DNA from 3 places in the Shewanella sp. AS16 genome. Region 2 is predicted to be linked to each of the others. Evidence: predicted binding sites of a transcription regulator. Region 2 holds the regulator's gene; each other region holds the start of a gene.
The links. The regulator sigma-54, encoded in region 2, starts transcription at its own class of promoters, with help from an activator protein. The targets are predictions, from matches to a motif close to GTTGGCACGNNNNTNGNNT.
Positions count from the first base shown of each region.

Region 1: LZP73_RS18850 (YccF domain-containing protein) is a predicted target of sigma-54. The motif match lies at 1,444-1,462, and genes of this name have one in related genera.
Region 3: glnA (glutamate--ammonia ligase) is a predicted target of sigma-54. The motif match lies at 1,665-1,683, and genes of this name have one in related genera.

Region 1 is NZ_JAKCLK010000016.1:18,243-21,367, forward strand. Features, by position in the region: gene LZP73_RS18845 (1-aminocyclopropane-1-carboxylate deaminase/D-cysteine desulfhydrase) at 326-1,276, opposite strand; gene LZP73_RS18850 (YccF domain-containing protein) at 1,512-1,919, shown strand; gene LZP73_RS18855 (alpha/beta fold hydrolase) at 1,945-2,679, opposite strand; gene LZP73_RS18860 (M14 family zinc carboxypeptidase) at 2,729-3,125, opposite strand, start outside.
Region 2 is NZ_JAKCLK010000004.1:171,013-174,137, reverse strand. Features, by position in the region: gene rapZ (RNase adapter RapZ) at 1-282, opposite strand, end outside; gene ptsN (PTS IIA-like nitrogen regulatory protein PtsN) at 279-722, opposite strand; gene hpf (ribosome hibernation promoting factor) at 725-1,012, opposite strand; gene LZP73_RS12895 (RNA polymerase factor sigma-54) at 1,041-2,519, opposite strand; gene lptB (LPS export ABC transporter ATP-binding protein) at 2,647-3,125, opposite strand, start outside.
Region 3 is NZ_JAKCLK010000011.1:66,182-69,306, forward strand. Features, by position in the region: gene typA (translational GTPase TypA) at 1-1,024, opposite strand, end outside; gene glnA (glutamate--ammonia ligase) at 1,771-3,125, shown strand, end outside.

The DNA.
Region 1 (3,125 bases), on a different contig from region 2:
TTAACATCGCTTCTCGGTACTTTTCCCTCTCACTCGTACCGGATGTTAACCGAGAGAGGCAGCGACTCGCAGGAGTAGTCTGGCTCACCCCATAAGACGTTACACATTTGGCTCAGGCGCATCTTATCTCACACAGATCCCGCCTGACCAAATGACTAACCCTCGCACATACCCTTGCCAAATACCTTTTGCCCGTCAGCCAACAATGGTCATTCAACATCACCCTATCTGCTCGTCCCCGGACATGGCAAGGCTCAGGAACATAGTCAGACACAGAGGTTGAAAAAGCTCGCCTCCATATGGCACTGGCACTGCGTTGACAGTGTTAGGGGCCGTATTTACGCCTGTACCTTGGCAGCATGCTGTCGTTCCCCAACAGCCCTCCTTGATGCAGGTACATGAGGCGTATCCCTGGCTCGGCCGCCAACAAGCCTTCGACCACCAACCAGCCGAGGGGATCGTACAGGAGTTCGAACTCTATGCCTGTGGCACAGGCCTGTTTCCACATACGATAGTACTCAGGGTAGAGCTTGCCGAAGTGATACTTTTTGGCCAAGGGCACTATCCTGGGGTGAAACTCTGTCTCGGGACAGAGCTGGGAAAATTGCAGCCTGAGGTAATCTTCACCGCCGACCACGGCGCAGGTGAGCACGTCGATGTCGGCCTGCACATTCATGAAGTACTTGTTCAGGAACAAGGCCGTAGTCCCGGTCCCCGACGGCAGAAACAGCTTAAGCTCCCTTATCCCCTGAGCCTGTACCCAGGTGACGATTTCCTGCCCCAACTGACTCACGCCGTATTCGGCATAACCGCAGCGGCCGCCTTCGGGCACGAACAGTATGTCCTCATGGCCGGGCAATACATGCCCGGCAATATACTCGGCGCAGCCGAGGCCGGCGGTCGATGCCAATGGGTCCAGCGCCACTATGTTGGCCCCCATGGCCAGTGCGGCGGCATAGTTGCCGCAGGGCTGTTGCCTGAGCTGGGCGGCGATATGATCGACATAATAATCCAGTTGCCAGCCTTTCAACCTGGCCAGCACCGACAGGCTATAGAGGGAATTGGCCTGGGGGGAACCATGGCCCACCAGCCTGGTGATGCCGGGGAACTCATGGTCGAGGAAATAGGCGAACTTGCGTGCCTTGTTGCCGCTGAAGCCACTTGGGCAGCCGGCAGCGGTCGCATCCGGGTGCGCCAGATCCAAGAGCTCATCACGCTTGACGTAAACTTGCTTGCCATTGAAAGACACAGTATCGACGGGAGAAGGAGTCAGCATAAGGGGAAGATTAACCACAAGATGGGCTAATTGTACTCCAGCAGCGCCGCGCTGGCAGCGACTTTCTGCCGCCCCCATGGCAGTGGCATTTTCACCATTTAGTGTTAAAACTCACTATTCCTGCATTCGACCCCTGGCTTCACACCATAAATATCAATAGCTTACGTGTTGGCATGATTCTGGCTTAACAGGTGCATGAGTCGGGAAAAACACGCTTCACAGCAAGGAGTATTAGATGGCACTACTGAGATTAATCTTCAACATCGCCTGGTTTGTTCTGGGTGGTTTCGTCATGGGACTGGCCTGGTGGCTGGCGGGCATCCTCTGCTTCATCAGCATCATAGGCATCCCCTTCGGGCGCGCCTGCTTCGTCATAGGCGAGATGACCTTCTGGCCCTTCGGTCAGGAACAGATCAACCGCAGGCGCTTAACGGGTCGGGATGACATAGGCACGGGCGCCTTTGGCACCCTGGGAAATATCATCTGGTTCCTGCTGTTCGGCTTCTGGCTTGCCCTGGGACATATAATGCATGCCTTCGCCTGCTTCATCACCATCATAGGCATACCCTTCGGTATTCAGCACCTGAAATTGGCCATGCTCAGCCTGACCCCCATAGGTCAGAGCGTTGTTGCCAGTGACTGACACAAACGGCGCCGATACCAGAGATTCATGGCGACCGGCGCCTGTCCAGCAGCAAGGCTAACAGCGCCTCCGGATTATCCAGCGCGATATCATGGCCGCAATGGGGCAGCTCACTGACGTCCAGACGGTAGAAACGCGCCAGCCGATAACTGCAGACAGGGTTTACCAGCCTGTCTTCGCGGCCATAGATGAGCACCAGAGGTACCCCTATTGCCGCCGGCGCCCGAAAGTGCGCCGCCGCCCATACCTGTCTCAGCAGATTGCGCCAGCGGGTATGGTTGACGCGGCGCAAATCACTCCACTGGCTTATCAGCCCGAAATCCCTGCCATGTCGGTAGCTGGTCAGCTTGATAATGAGCGATTCCAGCAGATTGAGATGCAGGCTCTTCCTGCAGCCTATGCAGGCCTTGAGGAGTCCCATGGGACTGAATCTCTGGTACCAGGGGGAAAGGTTGGCGGCGCTGCAGTTGAGCAGAAACACCCTGGCGATGCGTTCGGGCGCTTGCCTGGCCATCTCCAGCGCCAGCATGCCGCCCATGGACAGGCCCACCAGATGCAAGTCATTTGCCTGACCCAGCTGCCGCCAGACGGCGTCGGCATAGTCGCGCATATGCGCCGGACTGACTTCATGGGCCAGCTCACCATTGCCCGGCAGATCTGGGGTGATGACCGCCAATCCCTGTTCCTTCAGCCTATGCTCAAACCCCTGCCAATGCCTGTGATCCCGCATCAGGCCCCGCAGCAATACCCAAGTCGCCAATCTATGCCTCCTCCAGCCAGGTTGATGTCCGCTCTCCCGGAAAATGTGCTTAAGTGCCGGCCGCTGGGCCTGGCTCCCCGGAATACCACAGGCGTATCGCCTCCTCCGTGGCCAGTGCCAGTTCGCTCGCCGGCACCCCTTCCAATGCCCTGGCGTAGGCGAGATCCATCATGAACTGCATCAGCACAGTATGGCGACGCAAGATCCTATGGTGCCTATGGGTCTTCTGTGGATTGAAGAACCCCGCGAAGTTGAACACCTGGCGCGGATTTTTCTTGATCCAGGCCCAGGATCCCATCTCCAGGGTGAAGGGCACGAAGGGCGTCTCGCCCGAGTGGGATGTCACCAGATAATCCCAGATGTCACCATGGGTGCGGTAGAACCTGCTCTGGGGCGCCAAGCCATAGTGACCATGATGCGGATAACTGGTCTCGAAGACCCGCTTG
Region 2 (3,125 bases):
TTTGAGCAATACCTTGTCGCTGGCATTGAGGTAGAAGCTGCTGAGTTCTGTCCCCTGCGGCAACCGGGCGAGCTGTTGTTCCAGCACCTTCTCCTGCTCCGGCATGTTGCGCACATCTATGCTGATGGCCACCAGATCGTTGCTGCCCTTGAACTGTTCCAGCAGGCTGCCGATGAGCTGCAGTGGCAGGTTATCGACACAGTAGTAGCCCAGATCTTCCAGTACCCGCAGGGCAACAGATTTTCCTGAGCCGGAGCGGCCCGAGACTATGACAAGCTTCATCCAGTGATTACCTGATAGAGTTCCGATTCATCGCAGGTCTTGCGCAGCTGTTTCAATATCAGCTTATTGCTGAGTTTTTCAGCCATGCAAGACAGGGTGCTCAAGTGCAGTTGACATTGATCTGCCGGGACCAGCAAGGCAAACAGCAGGTCTACCGGTTGTTTGTCTATGGCATCGAAGGCAATGGGTTCCTCACACTTGACCAACACGGCAATAGGTTGCTCTATGTCGGTCAAGCGCCCGTGTGGGATAGCGATACCATTGCCTATGCCAGTACTGCCCATTTTTTCTCGCGCCACCAGGCTTTCAAAGATCGCCTGAGATGAGAGGTTTGGGTACTGGGCCGCAACTAAGTCGCCTATGAGTTCCAGTACCTTTTTCTTACTGCCTGGAGTGGCGCAGGTGGTGCATTCCGGCCGCAGTATGCTACTAAGTTGCATTATTAGTGTTTTGTCAGCTTCTCTTTGTGTTTAATTACCTGACGGTCGAGTTTATCGATCAGGACGTCTATCGCGGCATACATATCGGCATGCTCCGAGGTGGCATACACCTCACCACCGGTAAGATGGATTTTGGCTTCGGCAATCTGTTGCGTTTTCTCAACATTGAGCACAACGTGCACATTATTGATCTGTTCGAAATGGCGTTCAAGTTTTGAAAATTTTTCTTGTACATAATCACGCAATGAATCTGTGATTTCTATGTGGTGCCCAGTCAGATTAATTTGCATATACCTCTTCCTCCAATGTCCTAAGTGTCTATAAACTCTTACGTTGATTTGAGGGGGGGATCAACATGGCTTCACGATATTTGGCTATGGTGCGCCGGGCAACATTGATCCCCTGTTCTGCCAGAAGTTGCGCCATTTTGCTGTCGCTCAGAGGCTTCTTCTGGTTTTCCGCCGCGACCAGCTTCTTGATGAAGGCGCGGATAGCGGTAGATGAGCACTCGCCACCATCGTCGGTACTGACGTGGCTGGAGAAAAAATATTTTAGTTCAAACAGGCCTCTTGGGGTATGCATATATTTCTGGGTGGTCACCCTGGAAATGGTGGACTCATGCATCTCGACGGCCTCGGCGATATCGTTGAGCACCATGGGCTTCATGGCTTCCTCGCCATACTCGAAAAAGCCCTGCTGGTACTGGACTATGCAGTTGGCTACCTTGAGCAGGGTGTCGTTGCGACTCTCCAGGCTCTTGATAAACCATTTGGCTTCCTGCAGATGTCCGCGGATGAACTGACTGTCGGCCTGGCTCTTGGTGCTGCGGGCCATGGCGGCATACTGTTGGTTGACACTGATCTTAGGCATGCAGTCCGGGTTGAGCTCGACCACCCAGCGTCCGCTTTTCTTCATGACAGAGACATCCGGGATCACATACTCATCATCGACAGGGGTGATGAGCAATCCCGGGCGCGGATTCAGCGTCTGGATCAGGGCTATGGCCTGCCTCAGCTCATCTTCCTTGAGCCGGGTCTTGCGCATCAGGGTGCGAAAATCGCGGCCGGCGATGAGTTCAAGGTGATCTTTAATCAGGAGCCGGGCATTGTCTATGTGGGGGGTATCGGCGGCAAATTGCGCCAGTTGGATCAGCAGGCATTCACTTAGGTCGCGGGCCGCGACTCCTATGGGATCGAAATGCTGAATGCGCTTGAGCACGGCTTCGACTTCATCCAGCTCTATCTCAGGGTTGCCCATGGCATCGAGTATCTCTTCCATGCTCTGGGTCAGGTAACCCTGTTCGTCTATGGCATCTATGATGGCCGTCGCTATCGCCAGGTCGGTTTCCGAGAAGGGGGTGAGATTCTTCTGCCATTCCAGATGCTCATACAAGCCATCGCTGGTTTCCCCCTGGAAGGGCATATCGTCCTCCCGCATGCCGCCGGAGCCGGAATTGGGCGAGGCGGTGAACACTTCATCCCAGGTGGTGTCCATGGGCAGCTCATCCGGCATGGACTCCTGGGTCAGAGATTCGGCGGTATCAACGGTCGAACTGTCCTTGTCCGTCGACACTTGGCTGTTGTCGCTGAAGTCGGTATCCGGCTGCGCCGGATTTTCGTTGGTGCCGGCAGCCTCATAGCTATCCTCCTCCTGCTCGAGAAGGGGATTGGAGTCTAGTGCTTGTTGGATCTCTTGTTGCAGTTCCAGTGACGAGAGTTGCAACAGACGTATCGCCTGTTGTAATTGGGGCGTCATGGTTAACTGCTGACCCAGTCTTAACTGGAGTGACGCTTTCATCTTACCGCTGATCCCTACTTATTATTCTTGAACACAATTGTTGGCTCATTGGTGTTGGCTCGCTGGTGTTGGTGATAGTGCCGACTGTCAACCCGCCATGGTCTGAAAGTGCCGGCCCATGCCTTAACTATAGCCTGAATTGTTCTCCTAAGTACACAGCCCTAACTTGCTGATTGTCTAGGATCTCTGCCGGCGTTCCTTCGGCAATAAGATTGCCGTGGCTGACGATATAGGCATGTTCACACACATCCAGAGTTTCGCGCACATTATGGTCCGTTATCAACACCCCCAAGCCGCGGATCTTCAGGTGTTCGATGATTTTTTTGATGTCGATGACGGAAATCGGGTCGACCCCAGCGAAGGGCTCATCCAGCAGGATAAACTTGGGGTTGGCCGCCAGTGCCCTGGCTATCTCGACCCGGCGGCGCTCGCCGCCGGAGAGGGACATGCCCTGACTGTCACGGATATGGGTGATATGGAATTCTTCCAGCAGGTTTTCCAGCTGTTCTTCCCGCTGCTGCGCCGTCAGTGACGAACGCGTCTGCAATACGGCCATGATGTTGTCATGGACTGTGAGCTTCCTGAAGATGCTGGCTTCCTGGGGCA
Region 3 (3,125 bases), on a different contig from region 2:
TGTGGACCAATTCCTGTTGCAGACGCTCAAGTATGTTACGTGAAGTCACATACTTGCCTTCTTTACCCGCGAACGGAGAAGTGTTGACCTGGAAGGTCATGGTCAGGGTTGGCTCATCGACAGACAGTGCAGGCAGGGCTTCGACGGCACCTACGGCACAGATGGTGTCGGAAATTTTCAGCTCGCCCAGACCTGTGATCGCGACTATGTCACCGGCGTTGGCGACGTCGACTTCGTGACGTTCCAGACCCATGTAGCCCAAGACCTGGCCCATCTTGCCGTTACGCGTCTTGCCATCGGCACCTATGACGGTAACTTGTTGGTTGGTCTTGATGCTGCCGCGCTTGATGCGACCTATACCGATAACACCCACATAGGAGTTGTAATCCAGCTGCGAAACTTGCATCTGGAAAGCACCCTCTGCGTCGGCATCGGGTGAAGAGACTTTCTCGACGATAGTCTGGAACAGAGGAGTCATGTCTTCGCTGACGACTTCAGGATCCAGCGTCGCGAAACCGTTCAATGCCGAAGCATAAACGATAGGGAAGTCCAACTGTTCGTCGGTGGCACCCAAGTTGTCGAACAGATCGAATACCTGGTCGATAACCCAATCAGGACGTGCACCCGGACGGTCAATCTTGTTGATGACAACGATTGGCTTCAGGCCCTGGGCGAAGGCTTTCTTGGTCACGAAGCGGGTCTGTGGCATTGGACCGTCAACGGCATCGACCAGCAACAATACTGAGTCAACCATAGACAGAACGCGCTCTACTTCACCACCGAAGTCGGCGTGGCCTGGGGTATCAACTATGTTGATACGGTAATCGTTCCACTTGATGGCAGTGTTCTTTGCCAGAATCGTGATCCCACGCTCCTTTTCAAGATCGTTGGAATCCATCACCCGCTCAGTAGCTTCTCCTCGGGTCGCAAGGGTTCCTGACTGCGCCAGCAACTTATCTACCAGGGTCGTCTTGCCATGGTCGACGTGTGCAATAATAGCGATGTTACGTAAATTCTCTAGCACGGATAAACCTCTTACCATCAAACAAAAATAGGGGTTATTAGGCCAGGCATGAGGCCTTTGCCATAATAAAAAGCGTGCCATTCTACTCCAGCGGCGGCATATCTCACAGGATTATTTTTGAGCACTTGTAAAACATGGGCCCAAAAGCTGCATCCCACGACCATGGAAGGTGCCCTAAACGACGGGGGCAAGCCGCACCCGCTCCACCCGAGTCCCTTGATAAACGGCAAGATGTTGCCCTCATCCGTTTCACAGACCCGGCGCCGCCATGGCATTAAGCTGAAAATCCCCAGCCGGAGCACATCGCCGGACACAAGAAGCGCACCTGCATGTCAGTAAACGGCTCGCTTGTCGGCAAGCAAGCTGTGGAGGCACCCAAGCCAATATAGCCGCTTAATATGACACTAATAAATGCCGCATAAATCTACCTTACAGGAACCGCGACTTATGCTAGCGTAATACTGCACGCGCCGGCATGAGTGTCCTGGTTTCAGGCAGGGATAATCGCCGACCCGGAAGCCGATGCCCCAAGTTGGACGCTTGCACCAAAAACAATCAAGACATGCACCATGCTGGTGCATTAGCCTATGAGTGTAAGAGCTGGTATTTTTTACTTGCTTTAAAATCAAGGCATTAAATAGTTGGCATAGTTATCGCTTTAAGTATAGCAAATTTGCACCCGCTCACCCGAGTGCGGATAACAGAATATAGAAGGGACATCCCTTTACCCTACCGGAGGCTTGAGAATGTCAGTTGAATCAGTTTTACAGCAACTCGAAGAATTAGAAGTTAAGTTTGTTGATTTACGCTTTACCGATACCAAAGGTAAAGAGCAGCATGTATCTATTCCTTCTCATCAGGTGGATGCTGATTTCTTTGAAGACGGCAAGATGTTCGACGGCTCTTCTATCACAGGCTGGAAAGGCATCAACGAATCAGACATGGTGCTGATGCCGGATCCAACGACCTTCGTGCTGGATCCTTTCACCGAAGAAACCACGGCGCTGATCCGTTGCGACATTCTCGAGCCAGGCACCATGACAGGTTACGATCGTGACCCCCGCTCCATCGCCAAGAAGGCCGAGGAATACCTGCGTTCCACCGGCATCGCCGACACTGTGCTGATCGGCCCCGAGCCTGAATTCTTCCTGTTTGACGACGTGCGTTTCGGCGCCGACATGTCAGGCTGTTTCGTCAAAGTGGATGCCAAGGAAGCCTCTTGGAATTCGGGCACCAGCTATGAAGACGGCAACACGGGTCACAGACCCATGGTCAAAGGCGGTTACTTCCCGGTAGCGCCTGTCGACTCTTCACAGGATCTGCGCAGCGCCATGTGTCTGGTACTGGAAGAAATGGGTCAGGTTGTTGAAGCTCATCACCATGAAGTCGCCACCGCGGGTCAAAACGAAATCGCCACCCGCTTCAATACCCTGACCAAGAAAGCGGACGAAATCCAAATTCTCAAGTACGTGGTGCATAACATGGCCCACGCCTACGGCAAGACGGCGACCTTCATGCCCAAGCCTATCGTTGGCGACAACGGCAGCGGTATGCACGTGCATCAGTCTCTGTCCAAAGACGGGGTTAACCTGTTCGCCGGTGACAAGTATGCCGGCCTGAGTGAAACCGCCCTGTACTACATAGGCGGTATCATCAAGCACGCCCGTGCACTGAACGCCTTCACCAACCCTAGCACCAACTCGTACAAGCGTCTGGTGCCACACTTCGAAGCCCCTGTGATGCTGGCCTACTCTGCCCGTAACCGCTCGGCTTCCATCCGTATCCCTGTGGTACCCAGCCCTAAGGGTCGTCGCATCGAAGCCCGTTTCCCGGATCCGCACGCCAACCCATACCTGGGTTTCGCGGCGCTGTTGATGGCGGGTCTGGACGGTATCCAGAACAAGATCCATCCGGGCGAAGCCATGGACAAAGACTTGTATGATCTGCCGGCCGAAGAAGCGGCCGAGATCCCACAGGTTGCCACCTCACTGGAAAACGCCCTGGAAAACCTGCAGGCCGACCATGAGTTCCTGATGAAAGGCGGCGTATTCAGCAAAGACTTCATCGAGTCTTACATAGCGCTGAAAACAGCCGAAGCCGA